3 regions of the Chryseobacterium sp. Marseille-Q8038 genome follow, and region 1 is predicted to be linked to each of the others. Evidence: riboswitches for the same ligand, from Rfam matches in the RefSeq annotation. Region 1 holds a riboswitch; each other region holds the start of a gene.
What was found. A riboswitch is a leader RNA that binds a small molecule or an ion and turns the genes downstream of it on or off. The one in region 1 is predicted to bind cobalamin.

Region 1 (4,232 bases):
CATCGAAGACGAAATTCCGGCAAGAAACAAATTAAAACGTTTCATCAACGAACTGGAAAAACCTGTGGAAATTGTTTCGGAAATAAGTACTGTAGAAGAAGCCATTGCTTTTCTTAAAAACTCAACGGTTGACCTGATTTTTTCTGATATTGAATTATTAGATGGAAATGCCTTTGAAATCTATGATCAGGTGAATATTTCATGTCCGGTTATCTTCACTACCGCGTATGACAGTTTCTGGATGAATGCTTTTGAAAGCAACGGGATTGAATATCTTTTAAAACCGTTTTCGCAGAGCCGTTTTCAAAAAGCTTGGGATAAATTTATTCTATTGGGAAATACAGCATCAGAGCCGGAGGATGTTTGGGTAAAACTTCAGCAAATACTAAATAACAGCCCTGTGGAGAAAAGCTATAAGAAACGATTTTCGGTCAGCTCACATCAGGGAATCTATTTTATCAATACGGAAGATATTACTTTCTTTGAAGCGGAAGAAGGGATTGTCTTTGCTTTTGATACAGCAGGAAAAAAACACCTGTTGAATGAATCTACTTTGAAAGAAATTGAAACCCAGCTCAATGCTTCAGATTTTTTCAGGATTAACCGGAGTGCACTCGTCCAGAAAAAGCATATTGAAAGAATAGAACGTTACAATAAGAATACACTTTCCACCCAGATAAAAGGTCAGAAAGATCATCTTATTACAAGCCAGAGCAATACATCTGCTTTCAGAAAATGGATTGAAGAATAAAACCGGTTTCCTGCTCAATTAAATGGTAAGTCCATGGTTGTTTTTTACTTCAGCCATGACAAATGTACTGTGGGTACTCCCGATGGAATCTACAGATCCCAGCTTATTAAATACAAAATCCTGGTAATGTTTCATATCTCTTACCTGAACTTTCAGAAGGAAATCAAAATCTCCGGAAATATTGTAGCATTCGGCAACTTCTTCAATCTCCAGAATTTCTTTTACAAAGTCATAGCCTACAGATCTGTCGTGAATTTTAAGCTTGATTTGGCAGAAAACGGTAAATCCGCGGTTGAGTTTTTCAGCATCCAGAACGGCTGCATATCTTTTAACAAACCCTTCCTGTTCCAGCCTTTTTACTCTTTCAAAAACCGGTGAAGTAGAAAGGTTCACTTCTTTAGCAAGTTCTTTAACGGTCAGTTTGGCATTTTTCTGGAGCAGCCTGAGCAGCTGTAAATCCTTGTCATCGAGTTGTTCCACAGAATATTATTCTTTTAAATGATTAAAACAATCAAATATATAGAATTATATGCTTTTATTTTTATTTTTAAAAGTTTATTTTGCTTAATTTTCACTTATTTATTGTGCTTTTATTCTGTATTGCTAATTTTACACAAAATTAAAAACTTTTACTGGAAGCAATTGTTAAAGGTAAAAGTACAGTTCTTTATAGATACTTCATCAAACAGGAAAGGTTTTACTTAAGGTAGATTAATAGGGAATCGTGTGCAAATCACGAGCTGTCGCGCAACTGTAAGTAGCACACCAAAAGTTTCTGTCTTTATATATCCACTGCCAAAAGCGGGAAGGATGACGGAAACTGTTACAAGTCAGGAGACCTGCCTTTACTGAATTGACAATGCTTTCGCGGGCTGAAGCTTTTGGGTCATACAGATGATAGATCAGATTCATGTATTTTTCTTTCTGAAGGAAATGCACTGTCTGCTATGTCATTACTTTCCTGAAACTTTTTCCGCTAAAACATAACGAAGCATTTTAAAGCACTTTCCTATTAAGTTTAATTAAAAAGTTTAAAAAAATGCAAACTCACATTCTGGGCTATCCGCGTATTGGTAGCAAAAGAGAACTCAAAAAAGCCTGCGAACAATATTGGTCAGGTAAAATTCTTTTGGAAGAACTTCTGAATACAGGGAGAACTCTCTGTAATCAAAACTGGAATATTCAGAAAGAAGCCGGTATAGATCTTATCCCGTGTAACGATTTTTCCTATTATGATCAGGTATTGGATATGAGCCTTGTAGTAGGAGCAATTCCTTCACGTTATCATGAAGTGGTGCTTAAAAAGAACAACACTGAGCTGGATCTTTATTTCGCGATGGCAAGAGGATATCAGAAAGAAGGGCTGGACATTACAGCAATGGAAATGACCAAGTGGTTCGATACCAACTATCACTACATTGTCCCGGAATTTTATAAAAACCAGCAGTTTAAATTAAGCTCAGATAAAATTTTCAATGAATTTGCCGGAGCAAAACAGGCGGGTATCAATGCAAAACCTGTAATTATCGGGCTTGTTACTTATCTGTTATTAGGAAAAGAAAAAGAAGAAGGATTTGATAAACTGGATCTGGCTGGAAATCTTCTTTCTGTATATACGGAAATTTTAACCAAACTTCAGGAGCAGGGTGCCGAATGGATTCAGTTTGATGAACCTTTTCTGGCTCTGGATTTAACTGAGAAAGCAAAAGAAACCTATCTTTCTGTGTATTCAGAAATAAGAAAACGTTTCCCGAAACTGAAATTCATTGTTGCCACTTATTTCGACGGATTAAAAGATAATGCAGAGCTTGCTGTTTCACTTCCGGTGAATACTTTGCATATCGATTTGGTTAGAAATCCGGAACAATTGGATGATATTCTGAATCGTATTCCGGAAAACCTAAGTCTTTCGTTAGGAGTAATTGATGGCAGAAATATCTGGAAAAATGATTTTGAAAAGTCATTGTCTTTCATCAGAAAAGCTGTTGACAAATTAGGCTCTGACAGGATTTTGATTGCACCGTCATGTTCATTGCTTCATTCTCCTTGCGATCTTGATTTTGAAACGAACCTTAATCCTGAGATTAAAAACTGGCTGGCTTTTGCTAAACAGAAAGTAGAAGAAGTGGTAACGCTTAAGGAACTGATATCAGGAAAGGAAAAAGAACACATTCTTGAAGTATTTGAAGAAAATAAAAAAGCCATTGAAAGCAGAAGAACCTCTTCTCTTATCCACAATGATCAGGTAAAACAAAGATCAAATGCGGTCACTGAAAAGGATGCACAAAGAATAAATGCCTTCAAAACCCGTAAAGAAGAACAGCAGCAAGTCCTGCAGCTTCCTTTGTTTCCCACTACAACAATCGGGTCATTCCCGCAGACAACAGAGGTAAGAAGCTGGAGAGCTAAATTCAAAAAAGGAGAACTTACCGCGGAGCAATACGATATTTTATTAAAAGAAGAAACTCAGAGAACCATTCGCTGGCAGGAAGACATCGGCATTGATGTATTGGTGCACGGAGAATTTGAGCGTAATGATATGGTGGAATATTTTGGAGAACAGCTGGAAGGATTTGTGTTCACCAAAAATGGATGGGTACAGAGCTACGGAAGCCGTTGTGTAAAACCTCCTGTGATCTTTGGTGATGTTTCCCGCCCGACTCCTATGACGGTATATTGGTCTCAGTATGCCCAATCTCAAACTGAAAAATGGGTAAAAGGAATGTTGACGGGTCCTGTGACGATTTTACAGTGGTCTTTTGTACGTGATGATCAGCCTCGTTCAGAAACGTGCAAGCAGATTGCGCTGGCAATCCGTGATGAAGTAGTGGATCTGGAAAAAGCCGGAATCAGAATTATTCAGATTGATGAACCTGCTATCAGAGAAGGGCTTCCTTTAAGAAAAGCAGACTGGCAAAACTACCTGAAATGGGCGGTTGAAGCTTTCAGAATTTCAGCAAGTGGAGTGGAAGATGCTACACAAATTCATACCCATATGTGTTATTCAGAATTCAATGATATTATTGAAAATATTGCGGATATGGATGCCGATGTGATTACTATAGAATGCTCCCGTTCTCAGATGGAACTGCTGAATGCCTTTGCAGATTTTAAATATCCGAATGAAATTGGTCCCGGAGTATATGATATCCACTCACCAAGGGTTCCGTCAAAAGAAGAAATGATTGAACTGTTGAGGAAAGCACAAAACGTAATTCCTGCCAACCAGCTTTGGGTAAACCCGGACTGCGGACTGAAAACAAGACACTGGGAAGAAACAGAAAAAGCTTTAATAGCAATGGTAGCTGCCGCTAAAGAAGCCTCAGTAGAATACGCACTTTAAAAAACTTTAAAATAATTAGATTCAATAATTCAGATCGTGTCATGATTTTATGGTACGATCTGTTTCTTTTTAAAGGGTTAAAATGGTAGTGAGAGATACGAGTCCATTCATTTTTATATTCTGTTTTTGCAGCCGGTT
Region 2 (4,232 bases), on a different contig from region 1:
ATACAAAGTAGTGGAATTTTTAAAATAAATTATTTAATGTATTGAAAATCAATACAATAATTTTTATAGTCAATTTTGAGTAAAACGGATTTTACAAGAAAATGTCTGAAAATATTTAAATTTTTAAATAGAATTTTGAAAATTGGAGAGAAAAAATGATCTTTTATCACTTATCACTTATCACTTATCACTCATTACTCATATCATAGCCCCGATAGCAGCGGTTACCCCACAGCAACCAGGGCGTCGTAGAGAAGCGAGGAGTATGAGCGGATAGCGGGAAACAGCTTCTTACTAATAAATATTCTTTTATTAGAGAAACATATATAGAGAATGAGATTTTGAGATCGGTATTAGGATTCGTATTTTTGTTAGGAAAAAAACACCTAAATCATTTACTATTACCATGAATTTATTCAATAAGTATAAGCATTTACCGGCTTTTGTTTTACTAGGACCTGCCTGTTTTGGACAGTATCAGTTTGAAGTTAAAAATGCATCGAAGAGTTATGATGCCATCATCCAGGTGGAGAATTGCTATGATGGACAATGCAGCGGAAAAGGAACTGTAGAATTGTACGATCATAAAAATACAAAGGTGCAGACTTTTATATCTGATCATCTGGTGCTGAATCTGAATCAGGGCGAAAAGCTAATACCGGGAAAAATGCTTCCGTTAAAGAATGAACAAAGCCCTGTGATCATTGATGATTTTAATTTTGATGGAACAGAGGATATAGCAGTAAGGAATGGTAATATGGGAAATTACAGTTCTGCCTCTTATGATGTATACGTATTCAACAGTACAAGAATGGCTTTTGTGAAGAGCAAGGAGCTTACGGAGCTTGCTTCCAATTCCTTTGATATTTTCGAAGTTGATGCTAAACGTAAACGCCTTATTACTTTTGGGAAATCAGGATGCTGTGATCTTTTTACGACAGAATATGCTGTAATTCCGAATAAGGGACTTGATAAAGTCTTTGAAAAAGAAGAAGATATGACCGTTGAAGGACGCGTGAAAGTAACCACTAAAGAAAAGCTTAATAATAAATGGATTACCAAAATAAAGGTATATCCTTCAGATCAATATAACAGAAATAAGAAGTAAGATGAAAATTCAGAAAGAGATAGATTTTATCCTGGCTGTAGATGCGCTTAAAAATGTACAGCGAAGAAATTATAATGCAGACGATTCCCGAAGAGAGAATACGGCGGAACATTCCTGGCAGATTATTATTCTGGCTCAGATCCTTTATCCGTATGCTAAAAACCGTGCGGATATTGATCTATTGAGAGTGATAAGAATGCTTTCCATTCATGATCTGGTGGAGATAGAAGCCGGAGATACTTTTATTTTTGACGAAAAAGCAATGGTAGGTAAGTTTGAACGAGAGAAAGCATCTGCTCAAAAGATCTTTGGAATTCTGGATGAACCTTTGCGTTCAGAATTCTTTAATCTATGGCTTGAATTTGAAGATGAGAAAACACCGGATGCTATTTTTGCCTGTGGAATCGACAGAATCATGCCGTTTATTTTAAATTCCCATACCACAGGAAAAAGCTGGACGGAAGCCGGAGTTACCGAAAAACAAATCCGAAATATGCTTGAAAATGCCATTAGCAGAGCATCGGATGAAATGGGAGAGGCTTTTGAACTTTTACTGAACAGAAGTCTGGAAACAGAAAAAGTGTTGAAATAACCTTAATGAAAATGAAAAGAATCGGGCGGCCAGAGGCCGCCCGATTCTTTATTTATAGTATCTGGATTGGTTTCTTGAATTCGTCAATCGCTACAAAAGTAAAATCACCTACGATGGCTTTCTCTCTTTCATACGAATACATCTGCTCTGTGTAAATTTCAACGTTCACTTTCATACTGGTTTTTCCCACGTATGAAACTTTCCCAATCAGTTCAACAATCGTTCCGGCAGGAATCGGTTTTTTGAAATCTATTTTGTCGCTGCTTACCGTTACCACTCTTTTTCTGGCAAAACGGGTAGCGGTAATAAAAGCTACTTCGTCCATCAGCTGCATAGCCGTACCACCAAAAAGGGTATCATAATGATTGGTTGTGTTTGGGAAAACCGCTTTAAAGATTCTGGTTTCGGAGGCTTCAATTCTTTCTTCTGTAGTCATATTTCATTATTAATTAAAGCGAAATGAAATAATATCAAACAACAGAATAATAACAGGAAATTCGGAAATTCCTGAAACAATTCATCAGATCAATACAACTTCAGATCGCGAAAGTTACTTGTTTAAGAAAAAGGCAGGTCTCCTGACTTGTAACATCTTTTATCTCCTTCCCATGCCTCGCACAGTGGATCTTTGATAAAGATTTCAGTTACTTACAGTTGCGCGACAGTCCGTGATTTTCACACGGTTCCCTTTTAATCTGCAGTGATGCAGAACCAATTTCTATGATGAATAAGCGTAAAACTTTTTCGGGTGCAAAAATAATGAATTTATTCCGGATTATGATAAATAATCTGGCTGATTACTCTTCCTTTTTTGATTGTCCAAAGAGTTGTGTATCTGTTTTCTCCTGAACCATTGATCATATAAAGGAAAATATTATCGTTGTCAAGGGAAGTTACTCCAATGTTCTCAAAATCCATGGTAGGCTGGAACATATTTTTGATGGCTTCTCTTACAAAAACAGAACCTCTTCCGGGCTGTTGTACTCTGATGGATTTGATTTCAGTCATTCCTTCAGGAAGATCATTTCCTATTCCCCATGGTTTTACTTTATCAATGGTAAGAATTTTTCCTTCAGCATCTTTTTCCTTTTTACGGTATCCTGCATTGGAAGGATAGACATCAATCACTACTTTGCTTCTTTGGGCGGTAGGGATTTTAGGATCGGAATTGTCTGTGAAAATAATTGATCTTCCGTTTTTAGATTTAGAAGGAGTATACGCGGGAAGCTGATCTACATAGGCAATACGCCCTTTATTCACCATTCCTTCTTTATCAAGAGTTTCATAACGTACAAAAGGCTTGTCATCATCCTGTTTTTCCGGATATTTGATCCAGATCCATTCTGTTTCTCCCGGAGCCGGTTTTACATAAACAAAAACATCTCCTTTACGCATACGGATCTTGTCTACAATTTTTCGGTAGTCGTCTTTATGTACACGTACGTTGGCATATCCTTCTTCAGCTTTTACAACTCCAAAAGGAACTTTTGTCTGCCCTTTTACAAAAGCTATAGATAAAATACTGAATGCGGATAAATAGAATGCTTTATTTATAAAAGTCATCATGAAATTTTTTTTGATCCCCAAATATATAAATTAAATACTTTTCGGGAGATAATTATACCGCTGCAGTTCTTTAAAATCTTGTATTTGTTTTAGATGGCCGTCAGAAAGCAGATATAGGTGGTCTGAAATATCCAGAACATCCTGGTAATTGTGATCAGAAATAATAAAACCTTTATACTTTGACTGCTGACGAATGATTTTCTTTAATTCTTCACAAACTTTTGGAGAAAGGCTATGGAATGGTTCGTCCAGTAAAACAAAATCTGTTTCAGAGTAAGTGATCATCAGGGATTCAATAATTCTCTGTTCGCCTTTAGAAATATTTTTAATTTTTTCATGAAGAAAGGGTTGTATGAATTCCAGGGCAAACAGTAAATTGGTGTTTTCTTTATTACAGAAGAAAGGAATCAGGTTTTTAACGGTTTCATATTTAGGTAAAAAAAGGTCTTGAGGCAAATATGAGATTCTGTTTTTTCTGTCTGATATACTTTTCAAAACCTTGTTGCCACATTTTATAAACTGGGTATCACCGCTGATAACCCCGAAAATAATTTTTAATAAAGTTGATTTTCCACTTCCATTTCTGCCCAGCAGCCCTGTAATCTGTCCGGTTTCGCATTCTATATAAACATCCTGCAAAATTTTCCTTTCATTGAAGGACTTTGTCACACTATCAACATGCAGTTTGCTCATAAAAACAATGTTATAATTTTTACAATAATCCCCGATAATATCGTTCCTACCCAAAGAAAAATCCTCGAAAACCCTACATTGGCATAAAAGTAATATTCGTTTTTAAACCTTAATTCATAAATGAAATAGTGAAGAACAGGAAGGATTAAAAGGAAATTCAGTCCAAAATTTTTAATACTGAATGATGATAAAAAAGAAATCAATAAAGAAAATCCCAAAGTTGGAAACATTATTTTTTTATAAAAAATCCAGAGAATAGAAAAACTTTTGTTC
Region 3 (4,232 bases), 920 kb from region 1:
GACCAGGAGGTCGCAGGTTCGAATCCTGCCGCCCCGACTGTTTTAGTAGTTTTCTCAAAACTACTCAATGGGTGCGTAGCTCAGCTGGATAGAGCATCTGCCTTCTAAGCAGACGGTCAAAGGTTCGAATCCTTTCGCGCTCACTTAAAGACTTACTGGAAACAGTGAGTCTTTTTTTGTGTTTACTCTTAATCAAAAATCTTTTTATAGCTCACAAAATAGAGCATCCCGATTTATAATCGGGACGGCAAAGGTTCGAATCCTTTCGCGCTCACAAAAAATTTATAATTCGAAATATTGCCCCAACCATTCATCAAAATGTTCTTTATGCTTATCCTGAGCAGCTTTAATCAATAAGTCAGGTTCTTCAATCTGGCTTAGCCCATAATCTCCTTTCATCCAGGCTAAATATTCACTTAACCCTTCACTCTCTTCATAATCATCTTCCTCTTTATAAAAATAAGCCTCATCAAACCCTACTGAAATTTCATTGTCAAAAGTGAGCAGATGCAAAAACTGCAGTATATTTTCAGCCACAATGTGAACACCGCCTTCATCCCCAAAAACAACCACAGGCATTTTATTTAAAGGCTGCTCTACTCCGTTATTCCAAATGGCATAGAAGGAACCGGAACCATTCGCCTGTGCAAAAGGCAGTAAACTATTCAGAAAACTTTCATCCTCACTCCAGCTTTTTAATCCGGATTTATCATCAATTAAAACACCAAAACCTTGTGAATAATTTTCATACGAGGAAATAGTATTCTGAAAGTAGATCAATTTTTCCAGTTCTACCGGAATTTCCTGCAGATTCAAGTTTTGTTTAAATTTTGTAATTTCTACCATGGTCAATTATATTCGGTTAATAAGATTTATAAAATGAAAATAGAACAGCAAATTTATTAACTATCTTTAATTTTATGGTCATATTTTATATTAATTTAACAACACAAACAAGCTGTTCTACTCCCAAAACATAGATTACAACTAAAACATTTTCAATACATTAAATTAAAAAAACTATTGATTACATAAAATATCTTTTTCGTTATTATAAAATACTTATATTTACCACCAAGGAGTTCTTAAAACCTTCTTTATCAACCGAAACTGGTTACACTTAGCTGTGTATTAAAAGGGAATCGTGTGTAAATCACGAACTGTCGCGCAACTGTAAGTAACATACAAAAAGTTTTTATCAATTGATATCCACTGTATATTTTTTATATGGGAAGGATGATAAAAACAGTTACAAGTCAGGAGACCTGCCTATTTCGTATTGACGATGCTTTCGCGATTTGAAGCTTACAGTCAGGTATGATGCGATATGGATATAGTACGATAACTTTTTTATCAAACTGTGTTATTTTTTGAGATGAATATGAGCGTACGTTGCGTACTTCTCATGATTCTGTAGCTCATTCGTATCCCCTTTCCGTAATTTTTCTTTCTTAATAAAGCACCGCGAAGTTTACAGAGAACTTTTTATAGGATTTAATCAATGTAAAAAGGGATAAGGTGTACCAAAGCAATTTTAATTATTCGTGGAGTTTCAACAGGTTTATTTTACAAACCTGTACAATCAGAGTTTCTCAAAATTCCCAACATCTGCACAATGGGAAAATTTCTCAACTCCTTTCCTACTTTTTACTTTTTACTCAAAAGCGATGTCTTTACAGCTCTTCCGCTTCTTTAATGATAAACAAATTTCAACTCAACAATAAATATTATAATGATCAAAAATGAAAATTGGAAGTCGCCCGGCTTAAAATTCCGGGAGGCTATGGAAAAAGAAAATCCCCTTCAGATTGTTGGAGCCATCAATGCAAACCATGCATTATTGGCACAGCAGGCTGGTTTTAATGCCATCTATCTTTCAGGAGGAGGTGTTGCTGCAGGGTCTTTAGGAATTCCTGATTTAGGAATTACAACTCTGGATGATGTACTCATAGATGTTCAGCGTATTACTAATATTTGTGATTTACCACTTTTGGTAGATATTGATACAGGATTTGGGCCTTCTGCTTTTAATGTTGCCCGAACGATAAAATCATTAATCAAAGCCGGAGCTGCTGCCATTCACATTGAAGATCAGGTGGGCGCAAAACGTTGCGGACACCGCCCCGGAAAAGAAATCGTAAGCAAAGAGGAAATGGTGGACCGGATTAAAGCCGCAGCAGATGCCCGTACTGATGAAAATTTTGTGATCGGAGCCAGAACAGATGCTTTTGCCAGTGAAGGACTGGAAAAAACACTAGAAAGGGCCATCGCTTATAAAGAAGCCGGTGCAGATTTCATTTTTGCTGAAGCAGTTCCTGATTTAAGCTTTTATCAAAAATTTGTTGATGCTACTGGGATTCCTGTACTAGCCAATATCACGGAATTTGGAATGATCAAAATGTACACTGTAGAAGAACTGAAAAATGCAGGTGTAGGACTCGTCCTCTACCCTCTTTCTGCCTTCAGAGCTGCCAATAAAGCTGCACAGAATGTATACCAACATATCCGTAAAGACGGAACACAAGCCAATGTGCTAGCTACAATGCAGACAAGAGAAGAACTCTATCAAAGTATTGGCTACCACGATTATGAACAAAAATTAGATAACCTTTTTAAACAAAATACTCATGTCAACGAATAGCGAACCAACATTTAAGCCTAAAAAAAGCGTAGCACTTTCCGGAGTAACAGCAGGTAATACCGCTCTTTGCAGTGTAGGAAAAAGTGGAAATGATCTCCATTACAGAGGTTATGATATATTGGATCTTGCAGAGAGAGCACAATTTGAAGAAGTTGCTTACCTGCTTATTTATGGTCAGCTGCCCACTGAAGCTCAACTCAAAAACTATAAAGCAAAATTAAAATCATTGAGAGGCCTTCCTCACTCTGTAAGAAATATTTTAAAAAGTATTCCGGCAGCTGCCCACCCAATGGATGTCATGCGTTCAATGGTTTCAGCAATTGGAAGTATTCAGCCGGAAAAAGATGATCACAATGTAGCCGGAGCAAGAGATATTGCAGATAAATTATTAGCATCATTCAGTTCCGGGCTTTTATACTGGTATCACTATACCCACAATGGTAAAGAAATCAATGTAGAGACTGATGATGATACTATTGGCGGACATTTCCTTCACCTTTTACATGGTAAAAAAGCTCCTGATTCATGGGTGAAAGCAATGGAAATTTCCCTTAATCTGTATGCCGAACATGAGTTTAATGCTTCTACTTTCACCGCACGTGTCATTGCCGGAACCTCATCAGACTTTTATTCCTGTATCACAGGGGCTATCGGTGCTTTGAGAGGCCCTAAACATGGGGGAGCCAATGAAGTGGCTTTTGAGATCCAGAGCCGATACAATTCTCCTGATGAGGCAGAAGAAGATATCAGAAAACGTATTGCCAACAAAGAAGTAATTATAGGATTCGGACATCCTGTTTATACCCTGTCAGACCCAAGAAATGTAGTCATTAAAAAAGTAGCTAAAGAACTTTCCGAAGAAGCCGGAGACATGCTGTTGTATAATATCGCTGAAAGGCTGGAAACTGTGATGTGGGAAGAAAAGAAAATGTTCCCTAATCTGGACTGGTTCTCCGCAGTATCTTATCACCTGATGGGAGTTCCTACCCTGATGTTTACTCCACTATTTGTGATTTCAAGAGTCACAGGATGGAGCGCACACATTATTGAACAAAGACAGGATGGGAAAATTATCCGTCCAAGTGCCAATTATACAGGTCCTGAAAATAAAGACTTTGTATCTATCGAAAATAGAAAATAAAAAATCAATTCATAATTAAACTAAAAAATAAAGATGTCATCACACATTTCAAACGAAAGGCCACAGCCGGATCAGGTATTAACAGATATTGCAGATTATGTATTACACTATGAAATCAAAAATGATTTAGCATGGAAAACAGCCCACTACTGTTTATTAGACACGATCGGTTGTGGACTGGAAGCACTTACCTATCCTGCATGTACCAAACTTTTAGGACCCATTGTAAAAGGTACCATAGTTCCGAATGGAGCTAAAGTTCCGGGTACACAATTTCAGCTGGATCCAGTACAGGCTGCTTTCAACATCGGAGCAATTATCCGTTGGTTAGATTTCAATGATACCTGGCTGGCCGCTGAATGGGGACATCCTTCAGATAACCTGGGCGGAATTTTAGCAACAGCAGACTGGCTTTCAAGAACAAATATTGCAGAAGGAAAAGCTCCGCTT

Region 2: another riboswitch for cobalamin. It lies ahead of ACWPWS_RS14860 (acyl-CoA thioesterase); the one in region 1 lies ahead of metE (5-methyltetrahydropteroyltriglutamate--homocysteine S-methyltransferase).
Region 3: another riboswitch for cobalamin. It lies ahead of prpB (methylisocitrate lyase); the one in region 1 lies ahead of metE (5-methyltetrahydropteroyltriglutamate--homocysteine S-methyltransferase).

The regions. Positions count from the first base shown of each region.
Region 1 covers NZ_CBCOPN010000001.1:1,573,680-1,577,911, reverse strand. Annotated here, with positions in the region: gene ACWPWS_RS07285 (LytR/AlgR family response regulator transcription factor) at 1-751, shown strand, start outside; gene ACWPWS_RS07280 (Lrp/AsnC family transcriptional regulator) at 770-1,231, opposite strand; cobalamin riboswitch at 1,427-1,612, shown strand; gene metE (5-methyltetrahydropteroyltriglutamate--homocysteine S-methyltransferase) at 1,791-4,094, shown strand.
Region 2 covers NZ_CBCOPN010000002.1:203,331-207,562, reverse strand. Annotated here, with positions in the region: gene ACWPWS_RS14870 (XAC2610-related protein) at 407-1,108, shown strand; gene ACWPWS_RS14865 (HD domain-containing protein) at 1,110-1,700, shown strand; gene ACWPWS_RS14860 (acyl-CoA thioesterase) at 1,753-2,136, opposite strand; cobalamin riboswitch at 2,252-2,431, opposite strand; gene ACWPWS_RS14855 (hypothetical protein) at 2,466-3,266, opposite strand; gene ACWPWS_RS14850 (ATP-binding cassette domain-containing protein) at 3,297-3,959, opposite strand.
Region 3 covers NZ_CBCOPN010000001.1:2,494,458-2,498,689, forward strand. Annotated here, with positions in the region: tRNA gene ACWPWS_RS11565 (tRNA-Pro) at 1-37, shown strand, start outside; tRNA gene ACWPWS_RS11570 (tRNA-Arg) at 70-143, shown strand; gene ACWPWS_RS11575 (hypothetical protein) at 283-846, opposite strand; cobalamin riboswitch at 1,095-1,287, shown strand; gene prpB (methylisocitrate lyase) at 1,733-2,641, shown strand; gene prpC (bifunctional 2-methylcitrate synthase/citrate synthase) at 2,628-3,782, shown strand; gene ACWPWS_RS11590 (bifunctional 2-methylcitrate dehydratase/aconitate hydratase) at 3,816-4,232, shown strand, end outside.